Regions from separate parts of the Enterovibrio sp. FF113 genome, predicted to be linked through region 2. Evidence: predicted binding sites of a transcription regulator. Region 2 holds the regulator's gene; each other region holds the start of a gene.
The links. Region 2 encodes PurR, which represses purine synthesis genes. Its sites were predicted from a motif close to TNANGNAAACGTTTNCNTNA; they were not measured.
Positions count from the first base shown of each region.

Region 1: glyA (serine hydroxymethyltransferase) is a predicted target of PurR. The motif match lies at 2,461-2,480, and genes of this name have one in related genera.
Region 3: ACED36_RS13870 (uracil-xanthine permease family protein) is a predicted target of PurR. The motif match lies at 1,894-1,913, and genes of this name have one in related genera.
Region 4: ACED36_RS06235 (NCS2 family permease) is a predicted target of PurR. The motif match lies at 4,973-4,992, and genes of this name have one in related genera.

Region 1 is NZ_JBGONO010000006.1:86,670-94,108, reverse strand. Features, by position in the region: gene purL (phosphoribosylformylglycinamidine synthase) at 1-375, shown strand, start outside; gene ACED36_RS06435 (GNAT family N-acetyltransferase) at 508-945, shown strand; gene glnB (nitrogen regulatory protein P-II) at 1,059-1,397, shown strand; gene ACED36_RS06425 (YitT family protein) at 1,527-2,096, opposite strand; gene glyA (serine hydroxymethyltransferase) at 2,628-3,878, shown strand; gene nrdR (transcriptional regulator NrdR) at 3,998-4,447, shown strand; gene ribD (bifunctional diaminohydroxyphosphoribosylaminopyrimidine deaminase/5-amino-6-(5-phosphoribosylamino)uracil reductase RibD) at 4,456-5,568, shown strand; gene ACED36_RS06405 (riboflavin synthase) at 5,577-6,239, shown strand; gene ribBA (bifunctional 3,4-dihydroxy-2-butanone-4-phosphate synthase/GTP cyclohydrolase II) at 6,336-7,439, shown strand, end outside.
Region 2 is NZ_JBGONO010000013.1:43,358-50,796, forward strand. Features, by position in the region: gene ACED36_RS12015 (ABC transporter substrate-binding protein) at 1-458, opposite strand, end outside; gene lpdA (dihydrolipoyl dehydrogenase) at 464-2,641, opposite strand; gene ACED36_RS12025 (TfoX/Sxy family DNA transformation protein) at 3,894-4,487, opposite strand; cyclic di-GMP riboswitch class I at 4,603-4,697, opposite strand; gene purR (HTH-type transcriptional repressor PurR) at 5,011-6,021, opposite strand; gene torD (molecular chaperone TorD) at 6,501-7,148, opposite strand; gene torA (trimethylamine-N-oxide reductase TorA) at 7,241-7,439, opposite strand, start outside.
Region 3 is NZ_JBGONO010000016.1:26,734-34,172, reverse strand. Features, by position in the region: gene gyrA (DNA topoisomerase (ATP-hydrolyzing) subunit A) at 1-416, shown strand, start outside; gene serC (3-phosphoserine/phosphohydroxythreonine transaminase) at 669-1,751, shown strand; gene ACED36_RS13870 (uracil-xanthine permease family protein) at 2,073-3,476, shown strand; gene ACED36_RS13865 (ion channel) at 3,671-4,735, shown strand; gene aroA (3-phosphoshikimate 1-carboxyvinyltransferase) at 4,851-6,134, shown strand; gene cmk ((d)CMP kinase) at 6,317-7,003, shown strand; gene rpsA (30S ribosomal protein S1) at 7,106-7,439, shown strand, end outside.
Region 4 is NZ_JBGONO010000006.1:50,177-57,615, reverse strand. Features, by position in the region: gene dinB (DNA polymerase IV) at 1-839, shown strand, start outside; gene ACED36_RS06245 (aminoacyl-histidine dipeptidase) at 921-2,381, opposite strand; gene ACED36_RS06240 (methyl-accepting chemotaxis protein) at 2,508-4,148, opposite strand; gene ACED36_RS06235 (NCS2 family permease) at 5,047-6,333, shown strand; gene gpt (xanthine phosphoribosyltransferase) at 6,400-6,858, shown strand; gene frsA (esterase FrsA) at 7,015-7,439, shown strand, end outside.

The DNA.
Region 1 (7,439 bases), on a different contig from region 2:
GTAGAAGTGCAGGAAAACCCATCCTTGTTCCTTGGTGGCATGGCCGGTTCTCGTATGCCGATTGCCGTTTCTCACGGTGAAGGTCGTGTGGAAGTGCGTGATGCCCAGCATCTTGCTGCTATTGAGCAATCAGGCACCATTGCACTGCGTTATTTGGATAACTTCGGTAAAGTGACGGAAAGCTACCCATCAAACCCGAATGGTTCGCCAAACGGTATCACAGGGTTAACCACCACTGACGGTCGTGTAACGATCATGATGCCTCACCCAGAGCGAGTGTTCCGTACCGTCGCTAACTCTTGGCACCCAGACAACTGGGGTGAAGACAGTGCATGGATGCGTATGTTCCGCAACGCACGTGTGACTTTGGGTTAGCAGTATCCAACGAGCAAAATATGCAAAACTTGTGACACAAGCCGCTACCTTCGGGTGGCGGCTTTTTTATCTGATTGCGTCCAGTATTGGCGAGAGGGTAAAGTGTTTCGGCAAAACATGGAGAGAAGAGCAATGGATAGTGCAATCAACTTAACGCTAATTCCGACAGGGCAAGCCCCTGACACCCTTCAAGCCCGTTTTCCTTCTTTGTTGTCATTGGTGGTTCCGTCAAACGACCTGGAGTTACCCATGCTGGTGGCAGAGAAAGACGGTGTGCCTGTTGCTGTGGCCGTGTTACAGCATGAAAAGCGCCACAACGGCATCATGGTAAGTGATGCGACTATTACGCTTCTTGAAGTGGACGAGGCTTCTCGCCTTCAGGGTATTGGTAAGGCGCTGTTGAATGCATTAGAAGCGTACGCCGCGACCGTGACTCATGAATTAAAAGTGGACTGTGGCGCTGTGATTGGTCGTAAGCCCATGCAGGCATTGTTAGCCCATTCTGGTTATCAACCGCCATTTGCTTGTGAAGAAGCCAAAACCACACAATGGAAGAAATCACTGGTTTAACCCACTCATTTTTTTGTGAAAGCTGCGCGAAGCCTTCGCAGTGGGGTTACAATTAATACATTGGCGCTAACGCTTGGCTAAAGCTTAAAGCGGGTATTTAAAGGGAATGCGAAATGAAAAAAATTGAAGCGATTATTAAACCGTTCAAACTGGACGATGTACGTGAAGCATTGGCGGAAGTCGGCATCACGGGTATGACCGTCTCGGAAGTAAAAGGTTTTGGTCGTCAAAAAGGCCACACTGAGCTGTATCGTGGTGCTGAATACATGGTGGATTTTCTGCCAAAAGTGAAATTAGAAATCGTTGTATCGGATGATGCAGCAGATCGGTGCGTCGACACGATTGTTGAAACCGCACAAACGGGCAAGATTGGCGACGGTAAAATCTTTGTCACTGAAGTGGAGCGCGTGGTGCGTATCCGTACCGGTGAAGAAGACGAAGAAGCGATTTAATCTACTTCTGTACTTCTGTACTTCTGTACTTCTGTATCTTTGCGCGTTAGCGCAATGCTCGCGAGACAAACAAAAAGACCGCCAGCTTGGCGGTCTTTTCTATTCTAGAGCCTATTTGAGGCCGTTCAGTCAATAGCACACGACGTAGCGATCAGGCCTGTGGTTCATGGTGAGCACAAGGTTCAGCACAACCGCGCCCAGCACCGAACAGGCCAGCAGCCACGGCGAAACAAAGAAGAATGATGCCAATAGAATGCCGAGATCAATGGCCATTTGTACATTACCGGCACGAATGCCGAATTTATCCTGACAAATAAGCGCCAGAACATTGAACCCGCCCAAGCTCGCATTGTGACGAAAGATCATCAGCATGCCGACACCCATCAATAACCCACCAATCAAGCCGCAATAGAGCGGTGACAGCCAGCCGATGGTAAATACATGAGAGATATGATCAACAATCAGCGAGACCATACCGCCCGCGAACACACTGCGTAAAGCGAATTGAGTGCCAAATCGTCGCCAGCCCATGATGTAAAAAGGGATGTTGAATAAAAAGTACAGCGTACCAAAAGACAGATCGACGAATTGCGTAACAAGCAGGGCAAGACCTGTTGTTCCACCTGTGAGTAGCCCTGCTTGCTGAAGAAAGTACACACCTTGGGCGACAAGAAAAGTGCCAGACAAAATGGCGATCATATCTTCAATGGTGGTATGTTTGGGCTGTGGGATCAACGTTTCAACTCCTTAGAAAACGGCTAATTCACGTGTCGTGAATGAATGCGAAAATGACGCAACGACATGCAAAATAAATCAAAAAGCAGGGCATCTTAAAGACTATGCAATACGTAGAAAAGAGGACGGGCAAATTTGGCGCCTCACAAGTGTCAGCGCCTTGTTACGCACTGTAAAGATCAAAGGTTTACACACGGTTGTTTTGGTCAAAATGAATTCAATTCATGACTAGAATGAAAAATGACCATGTTTATTGATACAAAAAAAATGTGATTGCTACTACCTGTTGCGCAACAAATTTTGTAGAATCGCAGCGATAGGATGGTCATGACTAAAACGTTTGCGTCTACGCGGATACTGACGTTGTTGAATTGACAGTCATCTATCCATTGTGAGGTATTAACCAGGTTGACCTGATGCTTTGTTTCAACGAGTCATTCGGTCAGCTTGGTTACATTCGTTAGCCTAGGGAACAATCTGAGTCAGGAGATACAGATGCTAAAGCGTGACATGAATATTGCTGATTACGATCCGGAACTATTTACCGCGATCCAAGAAGAGACAGCACGTCAGGAAGAGCACATTGAGCTCATCGCGTCAGAAAACTACACCAGTCCTCGTGTTATGGAAGCGCAGGGTTCCCAGCTAACCAACAAGTACGCAGAAGGCTACCCAGGCAAGCGTTACTACGGCGGTTGTGAATATGTAGACAAAGCAGAAGCATTGGCGATTGATCGTGCTTGTGAGTTGTTTGGCGCAGAATACGCAAACGTACAGCCACACTCGGGTTCTCAAGCAAACAGCGCTGTGTACATGGCTCTGCTGAACCCAGGCGATACGGTTCTGGGCATGAGCTTGGCACACGGCGGTCACTTGACTCACGGTTCACCAGTAAACTTCTCTGGTAAGCACTATAATGTGATCCCTTACGGTATCGACGAAGCGGGTCAAATCAACTACGACGAAATGGAAGCGCTGGCGCTTGAGCACAAACCTAAGATGATCATCGGTGGTTTTTCTGCTTACTCACAAATCGTAGATTGGGCGCGTATGCGTGAAATCGCGGACAAGGCGGGTGCTTACCTGTTTGTTGATATGGCACACGTTGCGGGTTTGATCGCAGCTGACGCTTACCCAACACCCATCCCACACGCACATGTTGTGACCACCACAACGCACAAAACGTTGGCCGGTCCTCGCGGCGGTCTTATCCTGTCTAACGCAGGCGAAGACATGTACAAGAAGCTGAACTCAGCAGTATTCCCTGGTGGTCAGGGTGGCCCATTGATGCATGTTATCGCAGCAAAAGCGGTCGCATTCAAAGAAGCGATGGAGCCTGAGTTCAAAGCGTATCAACATCGTGTTGTTGCTAATGCAAAAGCCATGGTTGGTCAGTTCCAAGAGCGCGGTTATAAAATCGTCTCTAACAGCACTGAAAACCACCTGCTATTGGTTGACCTCATTGACAAAGACATCACCGGTAAAGAAGCCGACGCTGCTTTGGGGGCTGCGAACATTACTGTGAACAAAAACAGTGTGCCTAACGACCCACGTAGCCCGTTTGTGACTTCTGGTATCCGTGTTGGTACGCCTGCGATCACGCGTCGTGGCTTTACAGAAAGTGATGCTAAAGAATTGGCAAACTGGATGTGTGATGTGTTGGATAACATCAACGATCAGCAAGTGATTGAAGCGACAAAAGCGAAAGTGTTGGAAATCTGCAAACGCCTTCCTGTTTACGCGTAAGTTATGACTGATTGAAAAAGCACCTTCGGGTGCTTTTTTTGTGCCCGAAATTCCTTTAACACCGCTTACCCTTGCGATTAAATCGGGTACACTGTTGGTCAATTGTTTGAGGAGGCGAGATGCACTGTCCATTTTGTGGTGCGAATGACACCAAAGTCATTGATTCACGATTGGTCGCAGACGGCCATCAGGTGCGTCGCCGTCGTCAGTGTTTGGCGTGTAGCGAACGTTATACGACGTTTGAAACAGCAGAACTGGTGATGCCGCGTATCATCAAAACCAATGGCAATAGAGAACCTTTTGACGAAGATAAGCTGCGCGGTGGTATTCAGCGAGCACTGGAAAAACGTCCTGTCAGCACGGACGATATCGAAAAGGCCATCAACACCATAAAATCAACGATTCGAGCCACCGGTGAACGCGAAGTGTCGTCAACCATGGTAGGGAATTTGGTGATGGAAGCGCTGAAAGAGCTCGATAAAGTGGCTTATATCCGTTTTGCGTCTGTGTACCATAGCTTTGAAGACATCAGAGACTTCGGCGAAGAAATTGCTCGTCTGGAAAAGTAAGCGATCACATGTTTTCTATTTTTGATTCAGACATGATGCTGCGCGCCATTGATTTGGCGAAACGCGGCATCTTTACCACTGCACCGAACCCCAATGTTGGCTGTGTGATCACGCAAGATGATGACATTGTTGGTGACGGTTTTCATTTTCGCGCTGGCGAGCCGCACGCTGAAGTGCATGCTTTGCGCAGCGCAGGTGAAAAAGCAAAAGGCGCGACAGCCTATGTCACGCTGGAGCCCTGCTCGCACCATGGTAGAACGCCGCCATGTGCCGACGCATTAATTGCTGCTGGTGTCAGCCGAGTGGTTTGCGCCATGGTTGACCCCAATCCGAAAGTCGCAGGGCGCGGTGTTCAGCGCATGCGAGACGCTGGCATTCAAGTGGATGTTGGTTTGATGCAAATGCAAGCTGAAGCGCTGAATGCGGGTTTCATCAAGATGATGAAAACAGGATTGCCGTATGTACAGCTAAAGCTGGCGGCGAGCCTTGACGGTCGAACGGCATTGTCAAACGGAAAGAGCCAATGGATCACCGGACCCGAAGCGCGAGCCGATGTGCAGGTTTTTCGCGCCCAATCAGGTGCTGTGCTTTCGACTAGTCAGACAGTACTGGATGACAATCCTTCCCTGAATGTTCGTTGGGCGCAACTGCCGAAGGGCATTCAAGCTGACTATGATGTCGGTTCGTTGCGTCAACCTGTACGCGTTATTCTCGATACGCATGGCAAGGTTAAACCGGACGCGCATTTGTTCACCCTTGAGGGTGAGATCATCATGTTGACGGCGTCGACTGACGTGTCGTATCCGCATGAAAATGTTGATGTGATTTGTGTTCCCAAAGATGAACATGGGCTGGATTTGAATGTCGCATTGCGAGCGCTTGCCGCAAAAGGCATTAATCATCTTTGGGTGGAAGCGGGTGCTACATTGGCGGGTAGTCTGCTAAACGCGGGCCTTGTCGATGAGCTTATTCTCTATCAAGCACCTAAACTGATCGGGCAAGATGGTCGCGCACTGGCGAATTTCGGCGGTTTGACCGCGATGGATCAAGTGCCCTCTTTTGAATTGAAGCATGTTTGCCAAATGGGTAATGACGTGCGTCTTCGTATGAAAAAGCAGTAAAGAATCGTATGTTTACAGGAATTATCGAAGCGGTTGGTCGCATCGGAAAAATCACACCAAAAGGCAAAGACATTTCACTGACCGTAGAAAGCGGCAATCTGGATTTATCGGATGTGAAATTGGGTGACAGTATCGCGACCAATGGTGTTTGCCTGACCGTCGTGCAATTAACGGGTAATGGCTATGTTGCTGACCTTTCGATGGAAACGCTTCAGCGCACCGCATTTACGACGTATCAAGCGGGTCAGGTCGTGAACCTTGAAAAAGCCATGCTACCTACCACGCGATTTGGCGGTCACATGGTGTCGGGTCATGTTGATGGCTTGGCCTCCGTGGTATCTCGCACGCAATCAGGCCGTGCTATCGAATTTTGGTTGGAAGCCCCAGCAAGTCTTGCCAAATATTTGGCAGAAAAAGGCTCGGTGACCATTGATGGTATTAGTCTTACCATTAATGATGTCGATGGCAATCGCTTCAAGCTGACCATTGTGCCTCACACTGCGCTTGAAACGACCATTGAAGTGTTACGCGTCGGTCAGCAGATTAACCTTGAAGTTGATGTTATCGCACGCTATTTAGAGCGCCTGATGATGGGTGATCGTGCCGCTCAACAAGCAGGTACGGGTGGGCTTACCATGGCAAAACTTGCTGAATCTGGTTTTATTAGATAACTCGCTTAGATAAATAACGTCGTTAGCTCTCAGGGCTAACTCGCGTAGACAAATAATACCGTGCCGATGTGCACTGACAGTAACAGGGACAGAACAATGCCGATCAGTAGCGCTGCAGAAATCATTGACGATATTCGTCATGGAAAAATGGTCATCTTAATGGATGACGAAGATCGTGAGAACGAAGGCGACCTGATTATCGCCGCCGAAAAAATCTCACCGGAAGCGATTAACTTTATGGCGATGTACGGCCGAGGGTTGATTTGTTTGACCATGACGAAAGAGCGCTGCCAGCGTCTTGGCTTGCCCTTGATGGTTAGCGACAACAATGCACAGTTTTCCACGGCCTTTACGGTGTCTATTGAAGCGGCTGAAGGTGTCACCACGGGGATCTCTGCGGCCGACCGAGCGCGTACCGTCGATGCCGCTGTTGCACCTAATGCGGTTGCGGCTGACTTGGTTCAGCCAGGACATATTTTCCCGTTGATGGCTCAAGATGGTGGTGTGTTGACCCGTGCGGGTCATACTGAAGCTGGCTGTGATTTGGCGCGTTTGGCAGGGTGCTCTCCAGCCGCAGTTATCGTCGAAATCCTTAATGAAGATGGCACCATGGCGCGTCGTCCTGATTTAGAAGTGTTTGGCGAGAAGCATGACATCAAGCTTGGCACTATTGCGGACCTGATTGAATATCGAAATAACAATGAAACCACCATTGAACGTGTGGCAAAGTGTAAATTGCCGACGGAATATGGTGAGTTTGACCTGATTACTTACCGTGACACCATTGATAATCAAGTACACTACGCGCTGCTCAAAGGCGAAGTGTCTAATCAGCCAACGTTGGTGCGTGTACATCTTCAAGACACATTCACTGATCTGCTCCATTCCGATCGTTCAGCGGAAAGAAGTTGGTCACTGACTGATGCCATGAAACGTATTAACGCCGATGGCGGTGTTTTGGTGATCTTGGGTAAAGAATCGACCTCTGACGCTATTATCAATAAAGTACGTACTTTTGAAGCGCAAGATAACGGCGACCAGCCAGCGTCAGCAAAATGGCAAGGCACCAGTCGTCGTGTCGGTGTGGGCTCGCAAATCTTGGCAGATTTAGGGGTGACCGAAATGCGCCTGCTTTCTTCGGCCAACAAGCGTTACCATGCATTATCAGGGTTTGGCTTGAAAGTGGTAGAGTACGTTTGT
Region 2 (7,439 bases):
ACACCCCATGGTGCTTCAAGGCCTTCTGTGGGTTCTGTGAAGTCTTCTTTTACAGGAAGCGATTTATCGACAATTCGCCAATTAGGAAGCTGCTCTGTAAACGGTCCAAACAACAGACCGTTTGCTTTCATAGATTTGAAGTTCTCACCGTTGAGCCAAACCATATCGACACTGCCGCCTTCGGTTTTACCTGCGGCTTTTTCTGCGACTAAGCGATTGACGGTTTCTGCTATGTCGGACACTTTAACATGTTGAATAGTGACACCGTAACGGCTTTCAAGCTCTTCATTTGCCCAGCGCAGGTAGGCATTGATTTCTTGGCTGCCACCCCAAGCATTAAAGTAAACCGTTTGCCCCATGGCATCTTTCTCAATCTGTTCCCAGTTAGACGGGTCAGCAGCCATGCTGACCGAACTAAAAGCGAGCGCACATGCAGTGACGATTGATGTAAAGTTCATTGTGCTTAATCTTCCTTTTTGATTGGTTGTGAGCCATTGTTTTTTGACTCATTACGCATCCAAGCGTGAAATTTCTCTACCCAAACAAGCAAACCCTGCGGCGCATTGTTTTGCTTCCAAACACCTGCCGTGTATTTCGTCGCTTCACTCATGGTTGGATAGGGGTGAACCGTACCAAGAATTTTATTCAAACCGAGGCCATGTCGCATCGCAAGGGTAAATTCTGCGAGCAAGTCCCCAGCATGTGAGCCGACAATGGTCGCGCCGAGAATCTTGTCTTTGCCTTTGGGGGTGATGACCTTAATAAAACCATGGTCTTCACCATCAGCAATGGCGCGATCCAAATCGTCAATGCCGTAGTGGGCAATCTCGTAGTCAATCCCTTGGGCAATGGCTTCTTTTTCATTAATACCAACACGTGCCACTTCGGGGGCGGTGTAGGTGGCGGCTGGCATGACAGAGTAATCGGCCTTAAATTTCTTAAAGTCACCGAACAGAGCATTCACTGCGGCATACCATGCTTGGTGACCCGCAGCGTGAGTCAGCTGGAATGGGCCTGCAACATCACCCACCGCAAAAATGTTGGGGTAATTGGTTTGCAGATAATCATTCACCTTGACGGTACCGCGCTCGGTAAGTTCAACACCGATGTCTTCAAGGCCAAAGCCTTTGGTATTTGCAACGCGACCAAGAGCGAGCATAACATGATCAAATTCAACGACGACTTCTTCTCCGTTCTTATCAAGATAAGCACGTTGCGTGTCGCCATCTTTCTCAAAGCGGGTCGCTTTGTGCCCAAGAAGAATATTTACACCATCTTCCGTTAGACCTTTAACGACTAACGCTGCGGCGTCCGCGTCTTCACGAATAAGCAGTTGGTCAGCCATTTCTACCAAGGTGACGTTCGAACCGAAGCGAGAGAAGCTTTGTGCCAGCTCCGCACCGATAGGTCCACCGCCGAGTACCAAGAGTTTCTTAGGCAGTTCTTGTAGCTCCCACACGTTATCAGAGGTCAAATAGTTCACCTCTTGTAAGCCTGGGATGCCCGGAACGAGAGGGCGAGCCCCCGTTGCGATAACAATGTTTCTTGTGGTCAAGCGTTCTCCGTTTACCTCTACTTCCCACGGAGAGAGGATTTTCGCTTCACCTTGAATACACTCCACACCAAGCTTTGAATAACGCTCTACGGAGTCATGAGGCTCGATATCAGCGATCACTTGATGTACTCGACCCATCACTTGTTTGAAATCGACCGTCGGCTCACCCGCATTCACCCCAAACTCTTTGGCGCGGTTGATTTCGTGCACAGAGTGTCCCGCGCGGATCAGGGCTTTGGATGGGACACAACCCGTGTTTAAACAGTCGCCGCCCATTTTGTGTTTTTCAATCAAGGTGACTTTGGCTTTCACTGCCGCGCCGATATAGGTCGTGACCAAACCGCCAGCACCCGCGCCAATGGCAATCAGGTTGCGGTCAAAGGTGACGGGCTTTTGCCATTTCGCGTACACACGGCGTTTTTGGATAAAGTTCATAATGACCTTTGCAATAATTGGGAATAAACCGAGCAGCACTAACGACAGCAACACACCGGGAGACACAATGCCGCTCAATGAATCAATTTGTGCCAATTGCGTACCGGCGTTGATGTAAACCGCTGTACCCGGCAACATGCCGATTTGGCTCACAACGTAAAACGTTAGCGTGCGGATTGGCGTTAAGCCCATCAGCAGGTTGATAATGAAAAACGGAAAGACAGGAATTAAACGAAGTGTCAGCAAGTAGAAAGGACCATCATTTTTGATGCCTTCGTTAATGGTCGAAAGCTTGTTGCCAAACTTGTTTTGAATAGAGTCTTTCAATAAGAAACGGCTTACCAAAAACGCGAGTGTTGCGCCAATCGAGCTGGCGAAAGAAACCAGCAGTAATGCCCACCAAAACCCAAACAAAGCCGCACCGAGTAGTGTTGCGATTGCGGCACCGGGAAGAGAAAGGGCAGTCATGGTGATATACACCAGGAAGTAAACCAAACTGGCTGTGAGGAAATTCTGTGAAATGGAGTCTTTCAATGCTTCATGCTGAGCTTTGGCATTGTCGAGTGTAAAAAGTGCACCCAGATCAAAAGCAAACCAAGTTACAAATATGGCGGCAATGACAAAGATAATGCTCAACTTCTGTTTGTTCATTTGAAATCCTTTCGTAATAACGTTGTTCAACACCGTCAGGAATGTTCGTACTCTGTGAAATTAGTCACTGTGTTAACTATGGCAAAAGTTTAAAACTGGATTAAGAAAAAACGTATTATCTCAATGAATTAATACAATTATTTACCGACTCTGTGACCCGACAAGCTTCTTGCGAAAATCGACAACACGTGACACACAAGTGTCCGGCCGTTCCGTAATTTTGCTTGGTGATAAAGACCTGAGGGCAGAGAAATTAATTACATGCTTCATCAAATTTTTCGATGCTAAGGGCATTTTTAGGTTGCTCGGCCAGAAGGGAGTGTACGGTAATTTGATGAATATTAATGATTTAACTTTAGGAATGGGTATGACGATAACGAATGCATGTTGGTGGAATTTTCGAGTTGTAGCGGTGATTTATTGTTGATTTAAAGAATGGCCGTCACGACAGTCTGAAAGGCGCAGTCGTAGGCGTGGAGAAACCACAAACTAGAGGCAGTACTTAGAATACTGAACAATAAGCAAAGACAAAGGAACAATGGCTAGGGTAGTTGCACCACCGATATGGTAGTTCCTGTGCCAATATCGCTGCGCGAAACTGTTCATTTTTAAACCCCATATAACAACGGTCGCGTTAATGCCAAAGAAGACAATGACCAAGATCGTTAAAAATGAAGGGGCAAACATACCCTGTTCAAGGGCTGCATAAAACGAGATCGGCAATAAGAAGCAAAAAAATACTGCCCACTTGAATCGTCTAGGCCATTTGCGAAAATGGTCTCGAAATATTCTGTCTATTTGATCGGGAAACGGCTTGCTGTAATGCATCTCATTGTTGCCATTCATCTATCTTGTCTTTTTGGCTTAGTTCAAATTTCGAACAATTGATAATCAACTGAGTGCATTTGTTGTCATCACTGTGACATATGTCACATTAATGGTGTTTTTGAGGTTTTTTGGCGGTTTAATACAGATCTGAAGAAATTTGAGTATTTTTGACTGAAAACATAGCTTGTCCCGCAGCCAATAAGCAATGGAACATGATGTTATTTTCGGTTTAGTGAACCTTATTGTCGTAAAAATGCAGTAGGAAGTGTCATGTTTTGACTGTGAATACAGTATGGAGTGCGATTAGGTTGGCGTTGATAGGGTACTGGTGACAATTAAAACTGAGAAAATGGATATCTAGACCAGTCAGAACAATCTCAAAAAAGAGTGTTGTACTGACTGGATGAAAGCTGGGTTTGAGGCGTTACTGGTGCAAGGTTTGCAAAAGTTCGTCACGGCGTTGAGGCGTAATCACTGACCAGTGTTTACCTTCTATCGCGCCTTCCAGTGCCCAAAGTAGTTCAAGGCTAAGCGTATCTTGGTGTGATTTCTGCAAAGCTCGATAAGCTTTCACGGCGCCCTGTGTTTGCAACTGTTCGACAGAATCGATACCTGCTTTTTTTAGCATTCGCTCTGTGGCGAGTCGCAAGTTTGGCAGATCTTTGATACGCGTTGGCGCCGCCGTCTTTTTTTCTTGCTGATCGTCTCTGGCAATGGTGAGTGCTGTCGTGGCATAGGCCATTAACTCGTCAGATTTTACCCACCAATTTTCAGGCACAGCATAGTATTTAGTCACAACAGGGAAGCCGCGTTTTTTGTAGACGTAAGGGCTCATCGCCAGATGTTTGAATTCAGCTTCATTCGTTTGACCAGCACGAAGGTGAAGCTGATCATTAACAACCAGTGCGAACATTGTCTCATCGCAAAATACACCAAACCCACCAAACATAGAGCGGGATTTGATTTTGCCAAGACATTCGAAGAACTTCAGTGTGTTTTTTAGCGTTGGTTTATCCATGTGACTAATTCTCAATCAATACGTTCCTGGATGAATGGTCAAGGAGCAACGTAGCAAAGCTAATTCAGAGAATTGTCAACGAACCAGAAATATCCGGTATGTGAATGCTAACGTCATCGGTAGCTCCGCTACCACCAACACATAAAATCAGTGTTGTGAGGCCGGAAGCTTTGCGTCCCACGCTTTCGCGATGGTTTGCCTTTTTCTTGACGGGTTTTAGCTTAACTGAATCGCATCATTTTGTCGTTATTGCTGGTCTCATAAAGTGTGATCTTGGTTCAGATAGAATCTTATTGATGTGATTGATAATATCCGGTTGTCTTTGTAATTGAAGTATTTTTGACCAAGATGACTACTTTATATCTGGGTTTAAGGGTAGCACTAGAAAACTAGGCAATTTACCCTTTAAGAGGTGAGTCGCAATAATGAGGTTGAGTCAGTCGGAAAACTTGCCAGTTAATAAAAAAGCCCAACCAAAAAAAAGTGGTCGGGCTTTTAGAGAAGTACCGCGAGAGCGTGTATTTTACTCGGCGTTAAGATTTTTCACCGAACTGCGAATGATGAGCTCTGGTTGCATAACAAAAATCTGCTGTTCGTTCTCTTTATTGGCGAGACGTTCCAATAATAGTTTGATTGCAGTTTTACCCAGTCGATTTTTCGGCTGATGAATTGTCGTCAACGGTGGTGAGAAAAATGCGGCTAGATCAATGTTATCGTAGCCAATAACAGAAATGTCGTTAGGAATGTCTAACCCGGCCTGACGGAAGGTACTGATTGCAGCCAGTGCCATGATGTCATTAAAGCAAAAAACAGCCGTTGGGCGGTCTTCTTGGGCCAATAATGCTTTTGCCGCTTCAACTGCGGAGTCACACTCAAAATCGGCTTCTACAATCCAGTTCGGATTTTCTTCAATGCCAGCTTCTGCCAACGCAGTTCTAAAGCCTGCCAAGCGCGTCTGACAGGTGAGTTTATCTAACTGACCTGAAATACAGCCGATTTTGGTATGGCCGTTGTCTACAAAGTACTTGGTCGCGATATAGCCACCGAGTTCGGCATTATCTTGAATGCAGTCGGTGTTGACATGTTGCGTGCCCCAATCCATCACAACCATCGGCAGATCTTTCTTTTTCTCTAATAGAATAAGAAGTTCTTCATTCAAGTCAGAGCACATCACCAACAGGCCATCTACGCGTTTTTCTGCCAACATGCGCAGGTAGTCGCGTTGCTTCGCTAAGTTACCTTCGGTGTTACACAAGATAAGCGTGTAGCCTTCTTTGTAGCAGTATTCTTCTACCCCATGTACAACTTCCGCAAAGAACGGATTGGTAGATTTGGTGACCAGCATGCCAATCGTGCGCGTTGAGTTACATTTCAAGCTGCGCGCAACTGCACTCGGTGCATAGTTTAAGTCGTCGACTGCGGCCCATACTTTCTTGGTTGTGTTTTCTGCGACAAAGCGTGTTTTATTGATCACGTGTGAAACGGTTGTCGTAGATACACCAGCCATGCGTGCGACATCTTTAATTGTTGCCATTGGGTAATCTTCTTATCGTTTTCATTAGCAGCTTGAGAAATAGAGGCTGCTCAACATGTTTACGCCGCTATGCTAAGCGGCGTAATGGATTCGTTCTTTCTATAGGCGGAGAGACGGACTCTCATCCCCTTGTCGTCGAGGTTTCATCGACACTGCCAGCAACTTGCTTTCCATCAAGTGTGGGAGAAGGGGGGAACGCTGCGGCGGCACTATGACGAGGCGTTTGTAATGTTACAGAAATTTCTCAATGCCAATCGCTTGCGTTCACAGTTTACTGGCTCATGACCGCGCCCGCAATTATTCAATTGAAGCGACTCGCGTAAGCTTGATGCGTATCAAGCTTGCGAAATAGCGGGTTTTTTCTGTTTTCCAAGCTCAAAAAAAGAAAAAACCGGGCTTGCCCGGCTTCATTTATCATAACCAAACACTTCAAGATGCTTGTTTAGCGAGAATTTGTTTGGGTATAGATAGGCACCTTTTTATTCGCCTTTAAGGAACAAAAGATCCAGTGTGATAAATGCAGTGAGCAATGCACCCGCGGCTTTATAAAAACCGAATTGATCAAACTGGTTTAGCGATTTTTGGAAACTACCTAGCCACGGCATGACCATGGTTTCCAAAAATACTTGCTGTTCTTGCATCATGGATTCTTGTTGGTCTTCTTCGGTTTCTTTGTTGGCAAGAATGACCAAGTTCCCTATGAAATCAAGCACAACCGCAAGATGGTCAAACGGTTCATTGAAATCTTTACGTTGAGCAATGCCGTACTTTTCCATCCATTGACCCATCTCTTGCGCGGGCTTATCGTTCAACAGACCGGTTTCACCAATATAAATAGACGCATAAGGCAATGCGCCTGTTTTTGGTGTACTGAGGAATAAACCACAGAAATCAGCGGCTAGCTCGAGTTGTGCATCTTCGCGGAGCTTTAGCGCGGCAAGCGCGTTGCGAAATTCAACGATCGGTGCTTTCAATTCCTCGGTCATGGCTAACGCGGAAAAATAGTTATCCATGTTGCTGCCGTGGTAATTATTCAAATCATCTTGCGTTAATTCACTGGCGAAAAGGGAAGACATCCACCAGTAAAATTCTGCACGTTGTTCGTTAATGGCAATAAATTCTTGCATTGTCATTCCGTTAGTTGAAAAAAAGCACTTTAAGTCTATCTAACATAGAGCAAAAAAGGGCAGCTAAGCTGCCCTTTTCTTCATACTGTCTCTTATGCGATATCCATCGCCGGGAACAGTGGGTTAACGCCGTCAACGTTGATTGGGCCGCTGAAGCCAGTAACAGCAGGTATGTTACCTGTGTGCTTCTCAATCTCAACCAGTGCTGTATGCGCAGAGGTTGCTTGCGCTAACTTAGAGGTGCCGATGTCTACAGTCAGTACGTTTGGATCGCCGTAAGTACAAAGTGTA
Region 3 (7,439 bases), on a different contig from region 2:
GTACTGAACTTGGCCAATACCCAGCGAAGAGCCGTGCGACTCAAGGCGTTGTGTCTATCAAGGTTTCTGAGCGAAATGGTTGTGTGGTTGGCGCTGTCCAAGCGACCGACGGTGATGAGTTTATGATGATCACCAACGCAGGTACGCTAGTTCGTACTCGTGTTGCTGAAGTCAGCCAAGTGGGTCGAAATACCCAAGGTGTCACTCTGATCCGCACCAGCGAAGACGAAAAAGTGGTTGGTCTCCAACGCATCGATGAGCCAGAAGAAGAACTAATTCTGGATGAAAACGGCGAAGTTGTAGAGCAAGCACCTGCTGAAGCATCAGAAGCAACATCTGACGATGCGACAGTAGAAACACCTACAGACAAGCCTGAAGACGAAGGAACTGAAGACGAAGGAACTGAAGAGGAATAATCTTTCCTTTCATCCTCTGTCATAGAAAAACGCAGCTTAGGCTGCGTTTTTTTTATCTTCTTTCTAAAGGTCAAAGAAAGTCGAGCATATTTCCCGTTCCAATCCCTTAAAAAAGGTGATAAAACAAAACCAATACGAATTTTTTTTGGCTTTCTTTCTCACCTGATACAGGGCGCTGTCGGCAAAAAAATCATCCGACTCACAGGTCGAAAGTCACTATTAAGCGATTAAACGCAGGAGCATTGATAAATCATGGAAAAGGTACATAACTTCTCAGCGGGTCCCGCGATGTTACCGGAAGCTGTTCTAGCAAAAGTTCAGGCTGAACTGATTGACTGGAACGGCACTGGTTCTTCGGTCATGGAGATCTCTCATCGCAGCAAAGCGTTTCTAGCGGTTGTGGATGAGGCTGAGAAAAACCTCCGTGAATTGCTATCCATCCCAGATAACTATCATGTCCTTTACTGTCAGGGTGGCGCTCGTGCTCAGTTTGCCGCTGTACCGATGAATCTATTGGGCAATAAAACGATTGCTGACTACGTCGATGGAGGCTATTGGGCGACGAGTGCGGTGAAAGAAGCAAAGAAATATTGCACACCAAACGTCGTCAATGTATTGACTGATATTGATGGTAAGCGCGCCGTACAGCCTGCAAAAAATTGGAAGCTGAGCGGTGACGCGGCATTTGTGCATTTTTGCCCGAACGAAACGATAGATGGTATCGAAATTCGCGATCTTCCAGAAACGGACAAACCTATTGTGGCTGATATGTCATCTACGATTTTGTCACGTCCTATCGATGTGTCGAAATACGGTGTCATCTATGCGGGTGCACAGAAAAATATTGGCCCTGCTGGGATCACCTTGGTGATTGTTCGTGACGATTTGTTGGGGCGTGCAAAAGAATTTTTGCCAAACGTACTTAATTACACAACCTTGGTGGAAAAAGACTCTATGTTCAACACACCGCCAACGTTTGGTTGGTATCTGGCGGGTGAAGTCTACAAGTGGCTAAAAGAGCAGGGTGGGCTTGAAGTGATGCAAGCGAAGAATGAAGAAAAAGCCGCATTGCTATACGGCTTCATTGATTCGTCTGACTTCTACGTGAACCAAATTCATGCTGACAACCGTTCATTGATGAATGTGCCATTCCAACTGGTTAACCCAGAACTAGACGACGCATTTCTTACTGAATCTGATGCACTCGGCTTGAAAGCACTAAAGGGACACCGTGATGTCGGTGGCATGCGCGCTTCCATTTACAATGCAATGCCATTGGAAGGTGTTCAAGCGCTGGTTACTTTCATGAAAGAGTTTGAAGCGAAAAACACCTAATACGTTGTTTTCACCGATTGAAGAAACCGCCCAATGTGGTGGTTTTTTTTATTTAAAATATCGCGAGTTGTCTTTCGTTACCATCTGTTTTGTTTGCAACTTGTTAAATGTGCTCACTCTGTAGCCATACAGTTCAACCGCATTGCGCAAACGTTTGCTTTTCATTTTTCGCTGTATAAAATGGCGCGCAAATCACCCCCCACAACAGCCACTTAGCTACCTGATTGCTCTGAGTAACAGCAATCACAGAACATGTATTCAGGTAACTTCTTCACCCATTCAGCGTGATGAAGTAAGTGCATTTAACGTAGGTAGTACGCAATGAGTCTTTCTTCAAATTCGGATACTGTTCGTCCATCAGAGTTGATTTACCGCCTGGATGATCGCCCGCCCCTTCCGCAGACGCTTTTTGCTGCGCTACAACATTTGCTCGCGATGTTTGTTGCGGTAGTGACCCCTTCATTGATCATTTGTCAGGCTCTGGGCTTACCTGCCAGTGACACGAATACCATTGTCAGTATGTCTCTCTTTGCTTCTGGCCTGGCATCTCTTATTCAAATTCGAACCATTGGGCCATTAGGGTCGGGTTTACTCTCAATTCAGGGAACCAGCTTCAACTTCTTGGGGCCAATTATCGGTGCGGGTCTTGCGATGAAAGCGGGCGGTGCAGATACCGAAACCATGATGGCAGCGATATTTGGTACCATCATGATTGCTTCACTAACGGAAGTATTCCTATCTCGTGTGCTGGAGCATGCTCAACGTGTGATCACGCCATTGGTGTCGGGGATTGTTGTGACACTCATTGGTTTGACGCTGATCCAAGTGGGTCTGACTTCTATGGGGGGCGGCTATGCGGCGATTGAGAACGGTACGTTTGGTGAATTAAAGAATCTATTACTCGCGGGCTCCGTACTCGTGGTCATCGTGTTGCTTAATCGTATCAATAACCCTTATTTACGTATGTCCTCGATTGTTATCGCCATGACCGTGGGGACACTGCTTGCCTATGTGCTCGGTATGATAAATACAGCACCAGCACAAGATATTGAGTGGGTTGCTATCCCTCAGCCGATGCAATATGGCCTGTCGTTCGATTTCACCTTACTTGTGCCTCTTGTGATTGTCTTCTTAGTCACGTCATTGGAAGCCATTGGGGATATTACTGCAACGTCTGAAACCTCAGAGCAACCAGTATCAGGTCCTATCTACATGAAACGCATTAAAGGTGGCGTGTTGGCGGATGGTGTTAACTCTGCTTTGGCTGCGGTTTTGAATAGCTTTCCGAATTCAACGTTTAGTCAAAACAACGGCGTTATTCAATTAACGGGTGTGGCGAGTCGTTACATTGGTTACTTCGTCGCGGGAATGTTGGTCATTCTTGGCTTACTTCCGGGCGTTGCAACTTTGGTTCAATTGATTCCGGAGCCTGTGTTGGGCGGCGCAACGATTGTTATGTTTGGCACGATTGCAGCTTCAGGCATTCGCATTATCTCGCGTTGTGATTTGAACCGCCGAGCTATTCTCATCATGGCACTGTCCTTCTCCATGGGGTTGGGTATTGCGCAAAAACCAGAGATCCTGCAATTCATGCCAGATTGGATCAGAAATATCCTTTCTTCAGGTATGGCGGCGGGTGGCTTGACGGCAATCATTCTGAATCTTGTGCTACCAATAGAAGACAAGCGCGAAGAAAAACACGAAGAGAGACAAGAAGCGAAATAACACGCTTTGTTAAGAACAGAGGGTAGCGACTACATAGATCACGGTCGCTACCTTACCTCCTTACCTCTTTACCTCTTTACCTCTTTGGATCCTTTTTCTCTTTCGCCCTCCCTCTACGTCACTACCTCTATGAAAAATAACCGTCTCTCACTTTTTCATTTCAGTCTCTATACTGAGAAATTGGAGGTGCCGTTATGTCAAATAGCTCTGAGTCCGCGCACATTGAAGGCGCAGATACTGTTTCCGAATCATCCTCATCAATCGTTAACGACGACATTCAGCAAGCCATTTGCCGATACTGTGATCCCGATGGCGAGAAACATAGTTGCCATGAGCCAGCGGAAGAGTCAGGTTTTTGTTACTGGCATGACGAGAATCTTTCGAAAGAAGTTCCTGGTGTTAAAGAGAAGCTCGAAGCCTATGCCAAAAGCGGCGGCCAGTTGAGAGGTATCATCGTCAAGCGTGGGGACCTTAAAGACGTGAACCTCGTTAGGCATGGCTCAGGTGGTGGTTATGATCTCAGCCATGCTAATTTCTATCGCTCAAACATGACCTGCGCTCACCTTTTCAATGCCAAATTCGATCACGGCAGCTTGATGAAAGCAGACTTACATGACGCCAATATTCACTGCGCCAGCTTTATCAACTGTAACTTGTTGGGTGTGAAGTTAACTGACACCAAAATTGACAACATTAAGATAGGCCACACTCTGCAACAAGAAGCGGAGGGGCGTATCGCAGAAAAGCATCGTGACATGGAAAAAGCGTTAGACCTGTATGAGCAGTCTGAAGAAATATATCGAGATTTACGTAAGGCGTCGGAAGCGAATGGCATTTTCACCATGGCAGGCTATTTCTTACAAAAAGAACTGACGATGCGCCGTTATCAAATGCCTCTATTTTCCACTCAACGAGCCATGTCAAAAACGGTGGATCTTTTTTGCGGCTATGGCGAAAGCCCGATTCGGGTTGTTTTTTTCTCACTTGCGCTCATCGTCATCAGTGCAATGCTCTATTTTTTCACCGGGATACAGTTTTCAGGTGAACCTGTGGGATATTCAGAGAGTCAGGGGCTTGGGGGAAATGCTCAAGCGTTTGCAGAGTGCCTTTATTACAGTGTGGTGACATTTACCACGCTTGGTTATGGTGACTACATACCGATCGGAATGTCGAGATTAGTGGCTGCGACAGAAGCATTCACTGGTAGTTTCACCATTGCCCTATTTGTTGTTGTATTTGTGAAGAAAATGACACGTTAACATTCTGAATATCAAAAAACGGGCTAAAAAACATCAAAGCAGCGGGGGACTAGCCGAACCGCTGCTTTTTCGTTACTCTCGGGGTACGAAAAATTAAGGATCCCAAGTAGTTCAGATGGAGCAATTGACGTTACAACCTATTTCCAAAATTAACGGTGAAGTGAACCTCCCTGGTTCAAAAAGCGTGTCAAATCGTGCTTTGCTGTTAGCCGCGCTGGCAAAAGGCACAACTCGCTTAACCAACTTGCTAGATAGTGATGACATTCGCCACATGCTCAATGCACTCGCGAAACTGGGTGTTACCTATCGTTTGTCAGACGACAAAACGGTCTGCGAAGTTGAAGGTCTTGGCGGTGCGTTTCAAACATCTGAACCGACAGAACTCTTCCTTGGTAATGCAGGCACAGCAATGCGACCGTTGGCTGCTGCATTGTGTTTGGGCAAAGGAGAATACGTACTCACCGGTGAGCCACGTATGAAAGAGCGCCCGATCGGCCATTTGGTGGACGCGCTTCGTGATGTGGGTGCAGATGTCACTTATCTTGAGAATCAAGATTATCCGCCGCTAAAAATCATTAGCGCTGATATCGCGGGTGGTTCGGTAGAAATCGATGGCACGATTTCGAGCCAGTTCTTGACGGCGTTTTTGATGACCGCACCGCTGTTTAGCGGTGACACAGAAATCCGCATCAAGGGTGATTTGGTGTCTAAGCCTTACATTGATATCACGCTGCACATCATGTCGCAGTTTGGTATTTCGGTTGAGCACGACAATTACCAAGTCTTCTTTGTGAAAGGGAACCAAACCTACACAGCACCAGGTGACTTCTTGGTGGAAGGTGATGCTTCTTCAGCATCATACTTCCTTGCCGCTGCCGCGATTAAAGGCGGAGAAGTGAAAGTAACGGGTATTGGCAAGAAAAGCATTCAAGGTGATGTACAGTTTGCTGATGCGTTGGCAGCAATGGGAGCGGAAATCGAGTGGGGTGATGATTACGTCATTGCTCGACGTGGTGAGTTAAACGCAGTCGATCTCGACTTCAACCATATTCCTGATGCTGCGATGACCATCGCCACAACTGCATTGTTTGCAAAAGGCACGACTTCCATTCGCAACGTGTACAATTGGCGTGTGAAGGAAACAGATCGCCTGTCAGCCATGGCCACTGAATTGCGAAAAGTTGGTGCAGAAGTCGAAGAAGGTGAAGATTACATCACCATTACACCGACGGCGAACCTTAAGCATGCCGCCATTGATACGTATGACGATCACCGTATGGCAATGTGCTTTTCATTGATTGCGCTGAGCGATACGCCCGTCACCATCAATGACCCTAAATGCACATCGAAAACATTCCCAGACTATTTCGATAAACTGGACGCACTAGCGGAAAGATAACGCCACAACACGCATACAAGATATCGACATAACAAAAATAGGTCTGCACATCGCCGACCTATTTTTTTTGGTCGAAATTCCCTATAATACGTCCCCGATTCCTCAGAGTGCCTAAACGTTTGGTGATTCAGCAATCGTCTGCCTTTAATGGTGCTCTGATCGTAAACGATTTGGAGAAGTATATGTCTACGCTCGCGCCCGTAATTACTGTTGATGGCCCAAGTGGTGCCGGAAAAGGGACCCTTTGCATGCTAATAGCTGCAAGGCTGGGCTGGCATTTGCTCGACTCTGGCGCGATTTATCGTGTTCTTGCGCTAGCAGCCATTCATCACGGTGTTGATCCTGAATCTGAGGATGCGTTAGTTCCGCTCGCTGCACACCTTGATGTGCAGTTCAAAGCTGAAGGCGAGTTGGTTAAAGTGATTCTGGAAGGCGAAGATGTTTCCAGTGAGCTGCGTAAAGAAGAAACGGGTATGGCGGCATCTAAAGTTGCGGCATTGCCTCGTGTGCGTGAAGCATTATTGCGTCGACAACGCGCATTTGCCGAGGCGCCAGGATTGGTTGCTGACGGTCGAGACATGGGCACGGTTGTTTTTCCAAAAGCAGAAGTGAAAATCTTCCTAGACGCAAGCGCTGAAGAGCGCGCCAATCGCCGCATGAACCAGTTGCAACTAAAGGGGTTAGATGTTAACTTTGACCGCCTTTTGAACGAAATTCAGGAACGTGATGATCGAGATCGCAACCGCGCAGTCGCGCCATTACGTCCCGCGGACGATGCACTATTGCTAGATTCAACTTCTCTTAACATTGAGCAGGTGCTTGAGCTAGCATTGTCCTATATTGAAAGCAAATTTACCGTTACTTCTTGAAGTAGCGGCAAAGCCGTTGGTCGCAAGGATGATGACCGACATTAATATCAACCCCACGTGGTAGGATACCCGTGGACGTTTAAATAATTGAAGATCAAATTAATGACTGAATCTTTTGCTTCACTCTTTGAAGAATCGCTAAAAACGATTGAAACTCGCCCAGGTGCCATCGTTAAAGGTACTGTTGTAGCTATCGCGAACGGTTACGTTCTTGTTGATGCTGGCCTGAAATCAGAGTCTTCTATCCCTGCTGAGCAATTCAAAAACGCAGCTGGCGAACTAGAAGTTGAAGTTGGCGCTGAAGTTGACGTAGCGCTAGACGCTATCGAAGACGGCTTCGGTGAGACTCAACTGTCTCGTGAAAAAGCAAAACGTCACGAAGCTTGGATCCAACTTGAGAAAGCTTACGAAGAAGCTGAAACTGTTATCGGTGTTA
Region 4 (7,439 bases), on a different contig from region 2:
GTGACATGAACAAGTACAAAGCCGTTTCTCTTCAAATTCGAGCCATTTTTGCTCGGTATACCGATAAAGTAGAGCCCCTATCCCTTGATGAAGCTTATCTTGATGTGAGTGACTGCTCACTATTTAGAGGCTCAGCAACGCTTATCGCTGAAGACATTCGACAAGCGATTAAACGGGAACTCGGATTAACGGCGTCAGCCGGGGTGGCACCCGTTAAGTTCATCGCCAAGGTGGCATCTGATTTAAACAAGCCTGACGGTATCTATGTGATCACGCCGGATGAAATCGATGCATTTGTGAAGAACTTGCCGTTGGAGAAAATTCCAGGCGTGGGTAAAGTGACCTTGGTGAAACTGCATGAACTTGGCTTATTTAAAGGTGAAGACGTTCAGCAGTTTGATCAAAATCTATTACTTCAGCGATTTGGTAAATTCGGTCATGCGTTATGGAATCGATGTCAGGGCATTGATGAAAGAGACGTTGAAACCGACCGTGTTCGCAAGTCGGTGGGGGTGGAGCGGACTTTGCCAGAAGACATTCACACCGAAGCGGAGTGCTTGGCCGTCATGGAGTCACTTTATGATGAGATGGAAACGCGTTTAAAGCGAGTGTGTCCTGATATGGACATTGCGCGCCAAGGGGTCAAACTTAAATTTTCCGATTTTCAGTTAACCTCGGTTGAACATCGTCAGTGGTGCTTCGATACGAATGTATTTCCTGACCTCTTAAAAGAAGCGTTAGCTCGCCAACAAGGAAGAGGTGTGCGTTTGATAGGGTTAAACGTCGGGCTTAAATCGGAAGACAAAGACAAGGCCGCGCAGTTGAGTTTTGAATGGTAAAAGAGCGCCAAGTGGCGCTCTTAATATTTCGTTAGCCCACACTAATAATTGTCGTGGTTAATCTGCTCGCATCCAATGCAGTTATGCTTTTTCCGGAATGGCACTGAGCATAGCAATCATTTGTTCCCAGAACAGACCAACAGTAGCAATGTTGACTTTCTCATCGGGAGAATGCGGAAACTTGATCGTTGGGCCGAAAGAGATCATGTCCATGTTTGGGTATGGCTCTTTGAACAAACCACATTCCAAACCTGCGTGGATCACCATGATGTCCGGTACGCGGCCATAGATGTCTTCATAGGTTTTGCGGAAGATGTGCATAATTTCTGATTCTGGATCTGGTTTCCAGCCTGGGTAAGCGCCTGAGAATGTCACCTCAGCGCCGGCTAGTTCACCCAATGATCGCAGCATGCTTTCAACATAACTGCGACCACTATCCCCCAGTGAGCGGATAAGGCAAAGCAGTGTCATGGTATTTTCTTCTGTGGTGATCACACCGAGATTTAACGATGTCTCTACGACGCCGTCAATATCATCACTCATACGGATCACGCCGTTAGGACAGGCATTAATACTGGCAATGATGCGACCTTGTACGTTAGATGTCAGTGCTTGCTCGCTGATCTCGTTATCTAATACTGATAATGCAATAGAGGTTTCAATGGCCGCCAATTCTTCTTTTAGCACTGTTTCAAAATGCATAAAGAGTGACGCTAATTTTTCGGCATTCTCAGCAGGTATAGCGACATGGGCAAAGGCTTCGCGTGGGATTGCATTACGCAATGTACCACCGCGAATAGAGATAAGGCGTAAGCCTAAATCGTCAGCGTGACCGGCAAGAAAGCGTCCAAGAAGTTTGTTGGCGTTGGCGCGACCAGTGTGAATATCAACACCAGAGTGTCCGCCTTTGAGACCTTTGATTTGCAGTGCTTTACCCACATAGCCTTCTCCTAGTGCTTCTCGCTCTAGGGTGAACGCAATGGAAGTATCGACACCGCCTGCACAGCCCATGTAAATTTCGCCTTCCTGCTCCGAGTCAGTGTTTAGCAAAATGTCACCGTCTAACCAGCCTTCTTTGAGGCCAAATGCGCCAGTCATGCCCGCTTCTTCGTCGATAGTGAGTAGCACTTCGAGAGAGCCATGAGCAATATCATTGGCGGCAAGTACAGCAAGACAGGTTGCCATGCCCATACCGTTATCTGCGCCAAGCGTTGTGCCGTCTGCCGTTACCCAATCGCCGTCAATGTACGGACGAATCGGGTCGGTGACGAAGTCATGATCTGTGTTTTCGTTTTTCTGAGGCACCATGTCTATGTGAGCTTGAAGCACCACGCCTTTTCGGTTTTCCATTCCTGGTGTTGCTGGTTTCTTGATGATGACGTTACCCACATCATCTCGACACACCGACAAACCTTCATGGGTTGCCCAGTCTACAATGTATTGTGCGAGCTGGTCTTCATGCTTTGACGGGTGAGGAATGGAACAAATTTTGTCGAAAAACTGCCACACAGGTTGCGGCGACAATTGGCTGATCTCTGACACGGGTGATCTCCAGAAAAACACAGAATGAAAAAAGGCATGCAGTACTGCATGCCAATAAGCTAACAGAATTTGCAGCCGAAAAGTATGCCTTGTTAAAAGCATATCGCTACATATCGTATGAAATGCCTACATCTTAAACTGCCCGATAGCGCTTTTAAGCTGAACGCCAACTGCCGAAAGCGCCAAGCTTTGCTCAGTCAAATCGCGACTTTGTTCTACCGTCTCTTTCCCTTTGTCGACAAGGTTGTGAAGATTGACATTGATCTCCTCCGTGGCCGCCGCCGTTTGGTGGCATGCGGACGCGATGGATTGATTGATGGCGGTGATTTCGCAAACTTTACCATCAATTTCAGTCAGAGAGTGGAGGACATGCTGACTATGTTCTGCGGTGGCTTTAGACAGATTTTGTGTTGTACCGAGTGTGTTATTTAACGATGTGGCACGTGTTTGCAATGTCGTGATGATGTTTTCTATCTCGTCTGTGCTTTGTTGAGTGCGAATAGCCAGTGTTCTAACTTCATCTGCAACCACGGCGAAGCCGCGTCCCTGATCGCCTGCACGAGCAGCTTCAATGGCCGCATTGAGTGCCAAAAGGTTGGTTTGCTCAGCAATAGTGCGGATAACGTCCAATACTTTACCGACATTTTTAGAATCATCAGCCAACACCGTGGCTTCGGTTGCGGCGCTTTGAAGGCTATCTACCATTGCCAACATTTGCTCGCGCATATCATTAACCACGCTTTGCCCGCCATTGCATTCGTCTGCTGCGTTTTGAGCTTCATCCGCAGCATGGGCTGCTGACGTTGCGATCTCCTGATTACTGGCAAGTAATTCGTTGACCGCGGCAGAAATACTATCTATCTCCGTACTTTGTTGGTTGGCAAGGCGTTCTGAGGTCTCGGATAGACGGGTTATCTCATTTGCCGAACGAGAGATAGTGTCAGAGACTGGGTTGATCTCGCTGACTATGCCACGGATCTGATCGATAAATCGGTTAAAAAAGCGGGCTATCTGACTAAGTTCATCTCGCCCTTTGAGTGATAGCTTATGGCTGAGATCACCTTCTCCGCTTGATATGTCTCGTAGTGCTTTGGCCGTTTGCGTACTGGGTGCAACGATAGATTGCCCAATGACGGCACTGATCAATAGAACGATGACCAATATGCCAAAGACGTTGATGAGCAAAAAGGTGAGTTCTTTGGTGAACGCGGTAGCAACGTCATCCACATAGATGCCAGTGCCTAGCACCCATCCCCATGGTTTGAACAATTTTACATAAGACGCTTTCTCGACGGGATTGTCTGAACTGGGCTTACTCCAGTAGTAGTCAACAAAACCACCCCCAGACTGAGTGGCAACCTGTGCCATTTCGACAAACAACCGTTTCCCAGCCTTATCCTCAAACGTTGTCAAATCCTGACCGTTAAGCTTTGGCTTGATAGGGTGAAGGATCATGGTTGGGTGACTGTCATTTATCCAAAAGTAGTTATTTTGATCATAGCGGAGTGAGGCTACAGCGTTGAGAGCGAGTTTCTTGGCTTGCGCTTCACTTAGTTCGCCATCGATAAAACGCTGATAATGATGTTTTACTAAGCTATGAGCACTATCGACCAGTACCTTAGTTTCATCCTTTTTAAAGACCATCAGATTGTTGTAGTTCTGAGTGGCAAAGAGGTAGATCGGCAGTAGCATTGCACTTAGTGTGATTGCAACCAGGAAGAATACGCGGTTGCGTATATTGATATTTCGAATTACGTCAACAAGCATCAATAACAATCCCTATTTCTATTGTTTTGTTGTTTCGGGATGGATACTTTTTCAACTAACTGGTTACGCTGCAAGCATGTGAGCCTAAATTGTTGCCACATATAACATTATTATTTTCGAGACGTTTTTATTGTGTAATTTAATTACACAATCGTTTCATATGCAGTAGTTAATGTGATTTAGATCTCTTTTTGTATTGTAATTAAATAACGTAAAGGCTACTATCTCACCGTCTTCTGGATGGGCAGTGAGCCCAAAGACACAGCCATGCGCTAGCATTTGTTTATGGATAAACCCGAAATTATTCGTCTCCACGGAACCGAGCTTTACTAAAGCTGCATTTATTCGATTCGAATTTTTTGAGGTACAAATGATGAAAGGCAACTCTGCGTGTCATTACTGGAATCGTAGTTCCGTATACACCAATAATTTTCGTTATCCGGCGACGTTCGGATACAAAAGCAAGTAACTAATGGCTTGCTGATAGAAGAATTACCCCGCTCTAACAGATATTTCGTTTCCATTTTGGAAATCAGACTTTTATCTGGCGCCACTTTTTAGTGGCGTTTTTTTTGTCTTAAATTCTGAAATATTGGCTTTGTCTCTGATTGAACAGGCACCTTGAAGTAAATGGGGGGTATGCTCGTCTCAGATTTACGGTTTGTTCATTTCTTAATCTAAATTCCCCTCTAATATGTATGCCTTAAACTGACTAAATCATCAGGATGATGATAAGTCGCTTGTTTCGCCACCGATCGGAGTCTAAGTGATGCAATTCACACTGGAAATTTCACGAAGTGGCGGGTAAGATTCGCGTCAAATTTCGACGCAAACGTTTTCGTAAAACGTTCGTGTCTTATTGACTGGCATACACACACTTTCCAAGGAACCGAAAGCCATGCTTGAGCGTCTATTTAAGTTAAAAGAGCAAGGTACAGATATTCGAACCGAAATCATTGCGGGATTGACAACTTTCCTGACAATGGCCTACATCATTTTTGTGAACCCAGCGATCTTGTCTGAAACAGGCATGGACCGTGGAGCGGTATTTGTTGCGACCTGTTTGGCTGCGGCAATTGGCTGTTTCGTGATGGGTTTGGTTGCGAACTATCCTGTTGCCCAAGCACCAGGTATGGGTTTGAACGCCTTCTTTACTTACACGGTCGTATTCCAAATGGGATATTCGTGGCAGGTAGCATTGGGTGCGGTCTTCTTGTCTGGTTTGTGTTTTATCGCTTTGAGCCTGTTTAAGGTTCGAGAGTTGATTATTCACTCCATACCTCTTTCTCTACGAACAGGTATCTCTGCCGGTATCGGTATGTTTTTGGCGCTGATTGCGCTGCAAAACTCCGGCATCGTTGTGGCACACCCAGCAACCTTGGTGTCCATGGGAGATCTGTCCTCATTTGCACCTGCAATGGCAGCACTCGGGTTCTTCCTGACCATTGGCTTGGTGAATCGCGGCGTTAAAGGCGCAGTGATGATTGCTATTCTTGTTGTGACAGGTATTGCTGTTGCGACAGGTAACGTTCAGTACGGTGGCATAATGTCTGCGCCGCCAAGTCTTGCTCCAACCTTCATGCAGATGGACTTGTCCGGTGCATTTGAAGTCGGCATGATTTCTGTTGTGTTTGCATTCCTTTTCGTCGACCTGTTTGATACAGCTGGCACCTTAGTGGGTGTGGCACAAAAAGCGGACCTGATGGACAAAGATGGTAAACTACCACGCTTGAACCGTGCGCTGTTGGCGGACAGTACTGCAACCACTGTGGGTGCCATGCTGGGGACGTCAAATACGACGTCTTACATTGAAAGTGTGTCAGGCGTTGCTGCTGGTGGTCGCACGGGGTTGACCGCTGTTGTGGTCGGTATCTTGTTCCTGCTTGCACTGTTCTTCTCGCCATTGGCGGGTATGGTGCCTGCTTACGCAACAGCAGGTGCTTTGTTCTACGTGGCTATTTTGATGATGTCTGGTTTGGTTAGCGTTAACTGGCGTGACCTAACAGAAGCGGCACCCGTTGTGGTTGTTTGCTTACTGATGCCGTTGACCTACTCAATTGCACACGGTATCGGTTTAGGCTTTATCTCTTACTGCGCAATCAAAGCGTTTAGTGGTAAGGGACGTGATGTACCTATCAGTATTTGGGTTCTGGCTGCCCTGTTCTTGCTGAAATTCGTTATGTAAGACACAATATGCCGCAATATTTTTTAGTGAGTTAAAAGGCGACCATCGCCTCCGAGGTTTTCTGAAATGAGCAACAAGTTTGTTATCACCTGGGACAACATGCAAATGTATACCCGCCAATTGGCTGAAAAGCTTCTACCTGCTGAGCAGTGGAAAGGTATTATCGCGGTGAGCCGCGGTGGTTTGGTTCCTGCTGCGATTTTGGCGCGTGAGCTGGGTATTCGTCATGTAGATACGGTTTGTATCGCGAGCTACGACCATGATCATCAGCGTGATATGCAAGTTTTAAAGAAAGCTGACGGCGATGGCGAAGGCTTTATCGTGGTTGACGATCTGGTCGACACTGGCGGCACTGCTGAAGTCATTCGTAACATGTACCCGAAAGCCAAGTTCGTGACGGTATGTGCGAAACCGGCGGGCAAACACTTAGTGGATGACTACGTTGTCGACATTGCTCAAGATTGCTGGATTGAGCAGCCTTGGGATATGGCTGTGACGTTTGTCGAGCCTGTTGCTAAGCGCTAAAATAACGATTTACTGAAAAGCCCCGAAAGGGGCTTTTTTTATGCTCAGAGTTAAGTAAATGTTGTTCGGTATTATTACCCCTCGGTAAGATCATGGTTTTCTGTTTACCATGGTTTACACTGGAGCCAGTTGAAATGAATGCTCTGGAGATATTCCGTGAGAGAAACAGAGTCAGAAAACCTATCCGTTAAGCTTTTCAAACCCACCAAACATGCAAAAGAAACCTCCACCATCGTAGGGAGTGTCAATCAAGCGTCAAACGACATTGATAGCGTATTAGACGGTGACAGTGACAACAGTTGGTATCGCGTGCTGCGTCGTCCGCAATGGACATGGCAAGGTGTTGATCCGATTGAGATGGAAGAAACGCTTGCGCGCATTGCTGCCTCAGACAACGACCGAAGCAATGATAAGCTGCTTGATACCGTAGTGGGTTACCGTTCGGGAAACTGGCCTTATGAATGGACACAGACGGGTATCAGCCACCAGAAAACGGCGCTGTTGAAAGAAGAACAAGGCGATAAAGAGGGTGCGTTTACTGATTGGTTACGTGCGAGCACCTGTTTCAGCATTGCAGGCTA